One region of the Erwinia sp. CGal63 genome, then DNA from elsewhere that is predicted to be linked to it. Evidence: predicted binding sites of a transcription regulator. Region 1 holds the regulator's gene; the other holds the start of a gene.
What was found. Region 1 encodes PurR, which represses purine synthesis genes. Its sites were predicted from a motif close to CANGCAAACGTTTGCNTG; they were not measured.
Positions count from the first base shown of each region.

Region 2: MKZ79_RS18135 (nucleoside-specific channel-forming protein Tsx) is a predicted target of PurR. The motif match lies at 2,419-2,436, and genes of this name have one in related genera.

Region 1 covers NZ_JAKUMN010000001.1:1,303,485-1,308,814, reverse strand. Annotated here, with positions in the region: gene punC (purine nucleoside transporter PunC) at 1-670, opposite strand, end outside; gene punR (DNA-binding transcriptional activator PunR) at 784-1,692, shown strand; gene purR (HTH-type transcriptional repressor PurR) at 1,720-2,745, opposite strand; gene MKZ79_RS05910 (NlpC/P60 family protein) at 3,051-3,818, opposite strand; gene MKZ79_RS05905 (Grx4 family monothiol glutaredoxin) at 4,180-4,518, shown strand; gene rnt (ribonuclease T) at 4,587-5,237, opposite strand.
Region 2 covers NZ_JAKUMN010000007.1:30,837-36,166, forward strand. Annotated here, with positions in the region: gene mmuM (homocysteine S-methyltransferase) at 1-66, shown strand, start outside; gene MKZ79_RS18125 (hypothetical protein) at 162-581, shown strand; gene speG (spermidine N1-acetyltransferase) at 618-1,175, opposite strand; gene MKZ79_RS18135 (nucleoside-specific channel-forming protein Tsx) at 1,283-2,143, opposite strand; gene MKZ79_RS18140 (DUF1543 domain-containing protein) at 2,753-3,256, shown strand; gene pmrB (two-component system sensor histidine kinase PmrB) at 3,453-4,523, opposite strand; gene pmrA (two-component system response regulator PmrA) at 4,520-5,188, opposite strand; gene eptA (phosphoethanolamine transferase EptA) at 5,185-5,330, opposite strand, start outside.

The DNA of each region.
Region 1 (5,330 bases):
CGGTCAGCCAGGCGAAAAAGCTGGCGGAGCAGGCGGCGTAAATCAGCACGTTGCCGCTCCAGACCGGCGATTTCAGCAGGGTAAAGAAGCCGACTTTCGCTTCCTCTTTGTGTGGCTTTGCGCCGGGCGAAGCGAGAAACAGCGTGGCGACCAGCAGGATCAGCGCCAGCAGCAGCAGCGCCAGAAAGATGGCGCGCCAGCTAAAGTGGTTCAGCAGCCAGGCGCCCAGCAGCGGCGCCAGCGCCGGCGAGAGCGCCACCAGCGGCATAATAGTGGCAAAAACGCGGTTGGCCTGCGCGGCGGGGTAGCGGTCGATAACCAGCGCCTGCCAGCTTACGGCGGCGGCGCAAATCCCTACGGCCTGCACAAAACGCAGCACCAGCAGCATGGCGGTCGAGTCCGCCCACCACATCGCGCCGCAGCTGACGGCGAAGAGTCCCAGCCCCATCAACAGCACCGGCTTGCGGCCGATACGGTCGGAAAGCGGCCCCCAGAACAGCTGCGCGCTGGCGAAGCCCGCCAAAAACAGGCTCAGGCTGGCGCTAATGGCGCCTGCTTCGGTTTGGAGATCCTGCTGCATGGCGGTAAAGGCAGGCAGATACATATCGGTGGCCAGAAAACCGGCGACGCTGAGCAGCGCCAGGTAAAGCAAAAATCCTTTCGAAGGCATGTTAAATCGCTCTTATTGTCAGGTGAATCGCGGCCGGCAGTGTAAAAGAGTGGCGCGGCGCTTGTGAAACGGTAATATTTGCGTCCTGCGTTCAAAAATTTTGCAGGAAGATTATGTGGTCAGAACATTCGCTTGAAGTGATTGATGCGGTCGCCAGAACCGGCAGCTTCACCGCAGCAGCGGCGGAGCTGCACCGCGTTCCGTCCGCTGTCAGTTATACCGTACGACAGCTGGAGGAGTGGCTGGCGGTACCGCTGTTCGAGCGACGCCATCGGGATGTCGTCCTTACGGCCGCAGGCGAACATTTTATTCAGGAAGGGCGTCTTGTTATCAAAAAAATGCTTGCCACGCGACGGCAGTGTCAGCAGGTCGCCAACGGCTGGCGCGGACAGCTGAATATCGCCGTGGATCGCATCGTCAAAGCGTCGCGAACCCGCCAGCTGGTGGTGGATTTTTACCGCCACTTTCCCGATATGGAACTGCATCTGTCACCAGAAGTCTTTAACGGCGTTTGGGACGCGCTGGCCGATGGTCGGGTCGATGTGGCGATCGGCGCGACGCAGGCTATCCCGGTTGGCGGACGCTTCGCTTTTCGCAATATGGGGATGCTGAACTGGCGCTGCGTAGTCAAAGCGGGTCATCCGCTTGCGCAACGTCAGGAGAAAGTCAGCGAAGAGGCGATCCGCGCATGGCCTTCGCTGGTGCTGGAGGATACCTCGCGCGCGCTGCCCAAAAGAACGACCTGGACGCTGGACAACCAGCGACGGCTGGTGGCGCCAGACTGGGAAAGCGCCTTCGACTGCCTGCTGGCCGGACTGTGCGTTGGCATGGTGCCAGGTCATCTTGCGCAACCGCTACTGCAAAACGGCTCGCTGTGCGAACTGCAGCTGGATCCGCCTTTTCCGGACAGTCCCTGCTGCGTCAGCTGGTCGGAACAGCAGGCTTCGCCGGCGCTGCAGTGGCTACTGGAGTATCTGGGGGAAACGGAGACGCTGAACAGCGAATGGCTGCGGGAAGCTTAACAGGGCGGCCTGGCGCCGCCCGTAACGCTAGCGACGATAGTCGAGGAAAGGGCCATCCGCAACGGAACGGCGCTCAATCAGCGTAGGGTGCACTTCAATGGTCTGCGGCTCTTCGCGCTTGCTGGTGATGCGATCGAGCAGCATATTGAACGCCGTCGCGCCCAGGCGCTCTTTTGGCTGATGCACGGTAGTCAGCGCAGGCGTGAAGTAGCGCGAGTTGCGCACGTTATCATACCCGATCACCGAAATATCCTGCGGCACGCGCAGGCCCATTTCATCCGCTGCGCAAATCGCGCCCATCGCCATCACGTCGCCGCCGCAGAAAACCGCGGTAGGCCGCTGCTTTTGCGTCAGCAGCTGCTGCATGGCGCGATAGCCCGACTCCGGTTCGAAATCGCCCTGTACCAGCCATTCGTCGCGCAGAGTAATGCCCGCTTCCGCCAGCGCCTTCAGGAAACCGGCATGGCGGCCGCCGCCCGTATTGCGTTCCATGTGGCCGGGGATCACACCAATATCGCGGTGGCCGCGATCGATCAGATAGCGGCCCGCCAGATAGCCGCCTTCAAAAGCGTTATCCAGAATGGTATCGGTAAAGTCGCCGCGCGATTCGCCCCAGTCCATGACCACCATCGGAATATTGCGGTGTTCTTCCAGCATGGTGATCAGCTCGTCCGGGTATTCGGCACACATCACCAACAGGCCGTCGACGCGCTTCTGCGCCATCATCGACAGATAGGCTTTTTGCTTTTCCAGCTCGTTATGCGCGTTGCCCAGGATAAGCGTGTAGCCCTTAGCGAAGCAGCTATGCTCCACCGCCTCGATAATTTCAGCGAAGTAGGGCGCTTCGCTGGAGGTCGCCAGCAGGCCGATAGTTTTGGTGTTATTGACCTTCAGGCTGCGGGCCACGGCGCTGGGGGAATAGTGCAGCGCTTTAATCGCTGCCCAGACGGCTTCCCGCGTCTCTTCAGCGACAAAGCGGGTTTTATTAATGACGTGGGACACGGTCGTGGTGGACACGCCGGCGCGTTTGGCCACATCTTTGATGGTTGCCATGAAAAAAGACTCCTGCGCTGTTCAGTAAGTCACTGAAAAGCGGTTTGTTAAACGTTTGCCTGGAATTCCAGCGCTCCTGATATAAATTGCGCATATTTTGTTGCGGAATGGTTACATCAGAAGGGAGTAAACAGAATGCGAAACCGGCCTGGAAGGAGGCGATAGCGACAAACAGGCCCGTTGCGCAACAGATCGTGGATTCTAACAAGAGCAGGCGCAAAAAACGAGAATTTTAGGCCGGCCGGTGGAAATTTGCGGTGAAAAGGCCGGTTCGTCTGCGACGATACCGGCCGGAGTACAGCAGGCTAGCGGATTGTTTTCGGCGTCATGACCCGACGGGCGCCGACATAGTGCTGCTCCCAGTAATCCTCCGTCAGCGCGCTGACCTGAATATCCTTGCCGGTGCGCGGCGACTGGATAAATTTGCCGTTGCCCAGATAGACGCCAACGTGATCCGCCGCGCCGCGACCGTTAATGCGGAAGAAGACCAGATCGCCTTTCTCCAGCTCGTTGCGTTTAACAGAGGCCGCGTCTCTGAGATGGTACATCTCGTTGGCGGTACGAGGGATTTTAAATTTAACCAAATCCTTATAGGCGTACCAGACCAGGCCGCTGCAGTCGAAACCGGTTTTAGGCGAAGTGCCGCCCCACAGATAGGGCTTGCCCAGCTGATCCATCAGTTTATTCATCGCGGTTTCGCGGGCTTTTTGATAGCGCGCGCGGTGCGCTTTGCTGAGCCTGAGCGGCGAGGTGGCCGAGCCGCTGGTCAGGGCTTCCGCCTCCTCGTTGCGCAAGCGATGACGACCGTAGCGTTTCTTCGGCGGTAGCGCGGCGACGGCGTGCTGCTCTTTTTTGCGCAACTTATATTTTTTAACAACGGGCTGACGGGTTTCTTTTACTTTGCGGGCGGTGGTTTTAATCGGTCGGCGCTTGCGGCGATCGCTTTCGCGGGCAGGCGTAACGCTGTCTGCCTTATGATGATCCGCCTTAACGGCGGCGTGTGGCGATGCGTGCGCCATAGAGATAAACAGCTGGGCAAAAGCCAGCATCAGCAGCGTGATGAGTAAACGCATCTTTACCATTAACAGTTTGTGCTCCCGCCAGAGGCAAGAGCATGGCTTAATCAGGAGATCTGCGCCTGGGCAGTCGGTTAGGTCAATTCTAAACGAACTCTTTACTAAAAAGTAAGGCCTTTTTTGTTTCAATCCTCGCGAAGCGGTAAAAGCTGTAAAATTCAGGCTGTTCAACCGCTTATCTGCGCAATTTTGCCGCGATTTTTTGCAGTTAACGCAGCGTGAGCGAGCGGGAAATGGTATTTTAACGTTCTGTTTCCAAAACGTAGCGGCCTTGCGGCGGCTGAAAATGCCATTTTCATCGCGCGCGCAGACTCGCTACACTATACAGACACGAAGTAGCCGATTGAGGAAGGCATTTATGAGCACTATTGAGAAAATTGAGCGCCAGATCGCAGAGAACCCGATCCTGCTGTATATGAAAGGCTCCCCGAAACTGCCAAGCTGCGGCTTTTCGGCGCAGGCCGTGCAGGCGCTCTCCGCCTGTGGCGAGCGTTTTGCCTATGTCGATATCCTGCAGAATCCGGAAATTCGTGCCGAACTGCCAAAATATGCCAACTGGCCAACCTTCCCGCAGCTGTGGGTGGACGGCGAGCTGGTCGGCGGCTGCGACATCATTATCCAGATGTTCCAGGCTGGCGAACTGCAGCAGCTGATCAAGGAAACCGCGCAGAAATATCCTTCCGACGCGGCGGAATAACAGCGCGCGGCAAGCAAGCGGCAGGATTTTAAAACGATCGGGCCTGACAGAGCGTCAGGCCCGTTTTTTTATTCGGCGTTCGCCGTTTGCGGCAGCGGCCAGCCGCCCAGCCGTTTCCAGCGATTAACCAGCTCGCAGAACAGATCGGCAGTTTGCACGGTATCATAGAGCGCCGAATGCGCCTGAGTGCTGTCAAACGGCATACCGGCGGCGGTACAGGCTTTGGCCAGCACCGTTTGTCCCAGCACCAGTCCGCTCAGCGCGGCGGTGTCAAAAGTCACAAAAGGGTGGAAAGGATTACGCTTCAGTCCGGCGCGTTCCGCCGCGGCGTTCATAAAATTGAGGTCGAAAGTGGCGTTATGGGCCACCATCACGGCGCGATTGCAGCCCTGATCCTTAATGCCTTTGCGTACGGCTTTAAAGATGGCGTGCAGCGCTTCATATTCGCTGACCGCGCCGCGTAGCGGATTGGCGGGATCGATGCCGTTAAAGGCCAGCGCTTCGGGTTGCAGAACGGAACCTTCGAACGGCTCAACGTGAAAATGTAGCGTTTCGTCCTTCTCCAGCCAGCCGTCGTCGGTCATTTTCAGCGTGACCGCGGCTATTTCCAACAAGGCATTGGTTTTAGCGTCAAAACCTGCGGTTTCAACATCGATCACTACCGGATAAAAACCGCGAAAACGGCTGCTGAGGGCGTTAAGTTCGTTCGATTCGGACATCAGGATCTCACAGGCGAAAATTGAGCGCATAGTATGGCAAATTTCGGCATGGGTTGCAGCAGGGGAAAGGCGAAAGAAAGGCGCCGCAGTGGC
Region 2 (5,330 bases), on a different contig from region 1:
CTGATTGGCGGCTGCTGCCGCACCACGCCCGCCGACATTAAAGCTATCGCACAACGCTGCCGATAACCTCTTCAGAGCTTTATAACTCCGCCCGCGCTGTCGGGCGCAACTTATCGAAGCCGCCTGAACTATTCTTATTTTTTAACCTGTCGGGAAAGTTTATGAGACTCATTTTACTGGCGCTGGCCTCGGCGTGGCTGCTCAGCGGATGCGCGACCATCGTGGGCGACAAAACCCAGGATATCTCTATCCAGAGCTGGCCGCAGGGCGCGAAATTCGTGGTGCAGGATGAAACGGGCAGGGCAGTGGCGGAGGGCTACACGCCGAAAACCGTGACGCTGGCCAAATCCGACGGCAGCTATTTCGGCAAGAAAAAATTTCTGTTGATGCTGGAACAGCCCGGCTTTGTGCCGCAGACCATTCCGCTGAACGAAAAGGCCAACCTCTGGTATCTGCTGGGCAATATTCCGCTCGGCGGCTTCCCCGGCTGGCTGCTGGTCGACCCGTTCAACGGCGGTATGTATCACATTGACGAGCCGCCGGCGCGGATCATTATGAATCCTGTCGGCGCGCGCAGCTGACAGAGAACGCAGCGGCCCGCGCGGGCCGCCTGTTATCTACTGAGCCGTCGGCTTCACCATTGAGTGCGGCGGCCTGTGCTTTTCCAGATACTGATGCTGGAAAATGCACATGCGAATCGTGTTGCGGTATTCGCCGTTGATAAAAAATTCGTGGATCAGCTCGCCTTCAATCTCAAAGCCCAGCTTGCTGTAGATATGGATCGCTTTTTTATTCTCTTTATCGACGATGAGATAGAGCTTATAAAGATTCAGCACGGAGAAGCCGTACTCCATCGCCAGCAGCGCCGCCTTGCTGGCTAAACCTTTGCCCTGATGACCGGGCGCGATAATAATCTGAAACTCCGCGCGGCGATGAATATGGTTGATCTCGACCAGCTCCACCAGTCCCGCTTTCTCGCCATCATACTCCACCACAAAACGCCGCTCGCTCTGGTCATGGATATGCTTGTCATAGAGATCGGAGAGCTCGACAAAAGCCTCGTAAGGCTCTTCAAACCAGTAGCGCATCACGCTGGCGTTGTTATCCAGCTGATGCACAAAGTGCAGATCTTCGCGCTCCAGCGGACGCAGTTTTACCGTCTGTTCGGCAGACATAAATTATCCTGTTAATCAGGGCGATATTGCCAGAAACAGTATAGGTTTTGCGGCGGGAAAAAGGCAGGAAAACGGCGCCGCCAGCGTAGCCGGCGACGCGCGGCGGATCAGAAGTTGTAGCCGACTACTGCGTAGTAGCCCCAGCCGGTGGATTTCACTTCGAAATTGCCGTTGCCGAAGTTCAGCTCCTGGCCGTCAGCCCACTGGCCGCCGTTATGGAAATAACGCGCCACGAAGGAGTAGTGCCAGTGATCGTAAACCAGCGACAGCACGTGGCTGGAAGCGATAGAGTTGCTGGTGCGGGAAGCGTCGCTCTTGTCGCGCAGATCGGAGCCCCAGTCGAAGTTGGTGAAGCCGATATAGCTCAGCTTGCCGCCCCACAGCGAAGAGATCGGCACGAAATATTTCACCTTGAAGCGATAGCCGTCCCAGCTGTTTTCGTTAGCCGCACCGTAGTTTTCCCACTGATATTTGGCGTAAACGTTTAGCGACAGGTTGACCGGCGAATGGGTGTCGATATCGGTGCCCAGACCCATATACCAGGTATTCTGGCGATTGTCGCTGTTGCGGCCCATATCGTAGATATAGTTGTTGGCGAAATACCACTCTTTGAACGGGCCGAAGCTGAGGTCGGTATTGGTCAGCTTATCGATGGAGAAGCGCGGTTCAATCTCCATAAACATCGGCGAGCCGTGGTCGAAAATGCCGTTGGCGTTAGAGTTGCCGACGCCGAAAAAGTTGGTCAGATCCAGATAGCCGTAAAAATCGAACCAGTCTTTTTTCGCGAAGGCTTCATATTCCAGGTAGACGTCGTTATTAAACTGCGGCCCGAAGCGAGTATGGGTGCTGCCTACTACGTTAACGCTCTGGTGCCACCAGTCGGAAACGTACTGCGGCTGCTCAGGAGCCGCCACTGCGCCATAAGAGAGCGCCATCAGCGCGCCAGCCATCAGAGATTTATATTTCATTATATTACCACATGCTTATCGACCATTTTCTGCAGCCCGCGCGATGGTCTTATCGTCATTATCCGGAACGGAACAGGAAGGCGGTTTCAATACCGAAAACACCCATCTCGAATGCCGGAGAAGTGTGCCGTCATCCGCGCTTAAGGAAATAGAGATTGCTCACAGTTGTCAAACTCTGTTTCATTTCACTTTAATTAAAGTGTGATGCAGATCACTATATGGCGGGAACTTAAACACATGCTTGCTTGTCTGCCGGGAAAAGTCCATTTTAACGCCAGGTAAACGTTTGCTTGTTAAAAGGGAAAAAATTAAAGCGCAACTGGAAAGGTGATGACAGGATTAACCGCTGCAGGCGTATCGCGTAGCAATAAGATTTACTTATATAAAAGCGAGTAATTAGCGCAGTTTATAGTCACTATTTAATAGCCAGCGCAGGCAGAACCGATCGCTGCGGTTCTCACTTCTGTGGCGGCGAATCGTTGCGAAAGGCCTCACATTTTATCGGTTGGTACGAGCCAGCGAACACGTAAACCATTACCGATATGTAAATATTTATATATCGGATGGAAACCAGTACGATCGCGGTTTTGTTGTCACAGGGGAGCCACAATGCAGCTATTTATGTTTTACGTCGGCGGCAATGCCGGAAAGTCTAATATCGAAGTGCACGATATACAGTTTGTCGCGGCCAATAAGCCGGAAGAGGCGTGGCCAGCGCTGCGCGAGGCATGGTTTGGTGATGCGGATAAGATCCATATCGACGGCTATGCGCGGATTACCTGGGCGGATGGTTACGCCGTTACGCTTTCCGCTACGCCGCCGCAGGATAAAAACAGGCTCTTTTTCGTCAACGCCGGCGCCTATCATCCTTCTTCGCTGGCCGAGCTGCATGCCTTCGATCTCTTTGTGGCGAAAAGCGTTAAAGAAGCCAAAGCCAAAGGGCTGGCTTCGCTGCTGAAAGGCGCGCTGCACCAGCATAAAGACAACCTGGCGGATGTGGATGACTGTCTGCTGCTGGATAAGATCGGCGATCTCTATATTCATCTGACGCCATCGGCCGCAGGCGAACCTTTTCGGCCGGAATGGCAGGGCTATCAACCCATTGGCGCCTGACCCGAAAATGATGTCGGCTTTTGGGCGAGGCTTAATGTTGCCTTAATATTTATCCTGGAAACTCTCTTTATCAACCTGAGGAGAGCCCCATGAAACAGCAGCGCGTCCGCCCGATGAGTGAATATACCGCCGTGATTTTCAGCGTCGTTGTCGTCCTGACTTTTCTGCGGATCTGGTTCACCGCCTGAAACTGTTGCTAAGTAAATTTTACCGAAGCCCGACAGCCTGAAGCGCGCCGTCGGTTCTCCAGAAAGAACTGCGCCTTGTGTAGCTGCGCGATGCGGCTGACGATGCTTAGCCCCAGCCCGATGCCGCCGTAGCGGCTGTCCATACGCACAAAGGCGCGGCTCAGCTCGCCGCTTTTGCTCTCATCAATGCCCGGCCCCTGATCTTCTACAGCCAGCACCAGGCCGGCAGCGGTTTCGACGCGAACGGTAATCACCGTTCCGACAGGGCTGTAGCGATGCGCGTTCTCCAACAGATTCCGCAACAGCACCTGCAGCAGCGTCGCGTCTCCACGCACGGTCGCCTCGTCCGTTATGGCAAGCTCAAGCGTTTGCTCGCGCTGCTGCAGCATAGACTGCATCTCCGACTGCATCGGCGCCACCACATCCTTGACCAGCGAAACCTGCTGGTAGTTGCCCGCGGTAAAAGACTGCCCGACGCGGGCGAGCTGCAGCAGCTGCGCCACGCTGTTGGTCATCTGATCCAGACGCTGGATAAGCGGACGAACGTTAATCTCGTGCTTTTTCTCCAGCAGCTCCAGATGCAACCGCAGCCCGGCCAGCGGCGTGCGCAGCTCATGCGCGACGTCGGCGGTAAACAGCCGCTCGCGCTCCAGACCCGTGGTGAGACGCGCCACCAGCTGGTTCACCGCCAGCGTAACCGCATCTACTTCCCGCACCGAACTGGCGATGTTGATGGGATCCAGATTGTCTTCGCTGCGGTTTTCCAGCTGCTGCTGCAGTTCAGAGAGCGGTCGCGTAATCCACTTAACCAGCTGAAAACAGAGCAGCAGGGCGAGCGTAATCATAATCAGGCTCGGCACGGCCAGGCTGGCGACCGCTTCATGAATCTCCTTTTCCACAGGCTTATGCAGATCGCGGTTTTGCAGCTCCGCTTCCACTAACAGCTGGATCTGCTCTTTGCTCTCATGCCATAGCCACGCCACGCTGATAATCTGACAAAGCAGCAGGATCAGGCCTACCGCCACCAGCAGGCGAAAGCGCAGCGTGTTGTTCTGCTGCCGGAAAAAAGAAGGGATCATTCAGCCTCGGATTTAATCAGGGCGTAACCAAAACCGCGCACGGTACGGATCGCCGCTCTGCCGATTTTGTCGCGCAGGTTGTGAATATGCACCTCAAGCGTATTGGTGGACGGTTCCGTTTCCCAATTGTAGATATCGTTATAGAGGATCTCGCGATGCACCGGCTGCCCGGCCTTGAGCATCAGCCGCGACAGGATAGCGTACTCCTTCGGCGTCAGCTCCAGCAGCCGGTCGGCCAGGTGGATCTGGCGATGAGTCATATCCAGCGACAGCTGGCCGAAAGTGAGTCGGCTGTCGCCCTGATTGACGTCGCGGCGGATCAGCGCCCGGATGCGCGCCAGCAGTTCGTCCAGCGCGAAGGGCTTGATCAGATAGTCGTCCGCGCCCGCATCCAGCCCGGTGATTTTGTCACCTACGGTATCGCGCGCGGTAAGGATCAGCACCGGATACATTTTCTTCTGGCGGCGCAGGCGCAGCAAAAGGCGCAGACCATCCTCGTCCGGCAGGCCCAGATCGAGGATCAGCAGGCTATAAAGACCGCTCGCCAGAGCGGCTTCCGCGTCACGGCTGGTGGCGACGCCGTCGCAGACGTAGCCTTCGCCTTCCAGCGCCATCACCAGGCCCTGCAGCAGCAGGGCGTCATCTTCCACTACCAGAATTTTCACCTGTTTTTACTCCGACAAGCGGTCAGGATATCGTCGCCAGGCACATAGCTATGCGTCTGCGTGCCGGTTAGTCCCAGTACCGTTGAAAAAAGATTATCCTGCGACCACTGATTTTCCGTCAGCTTGCTCATGCAGCCCATAT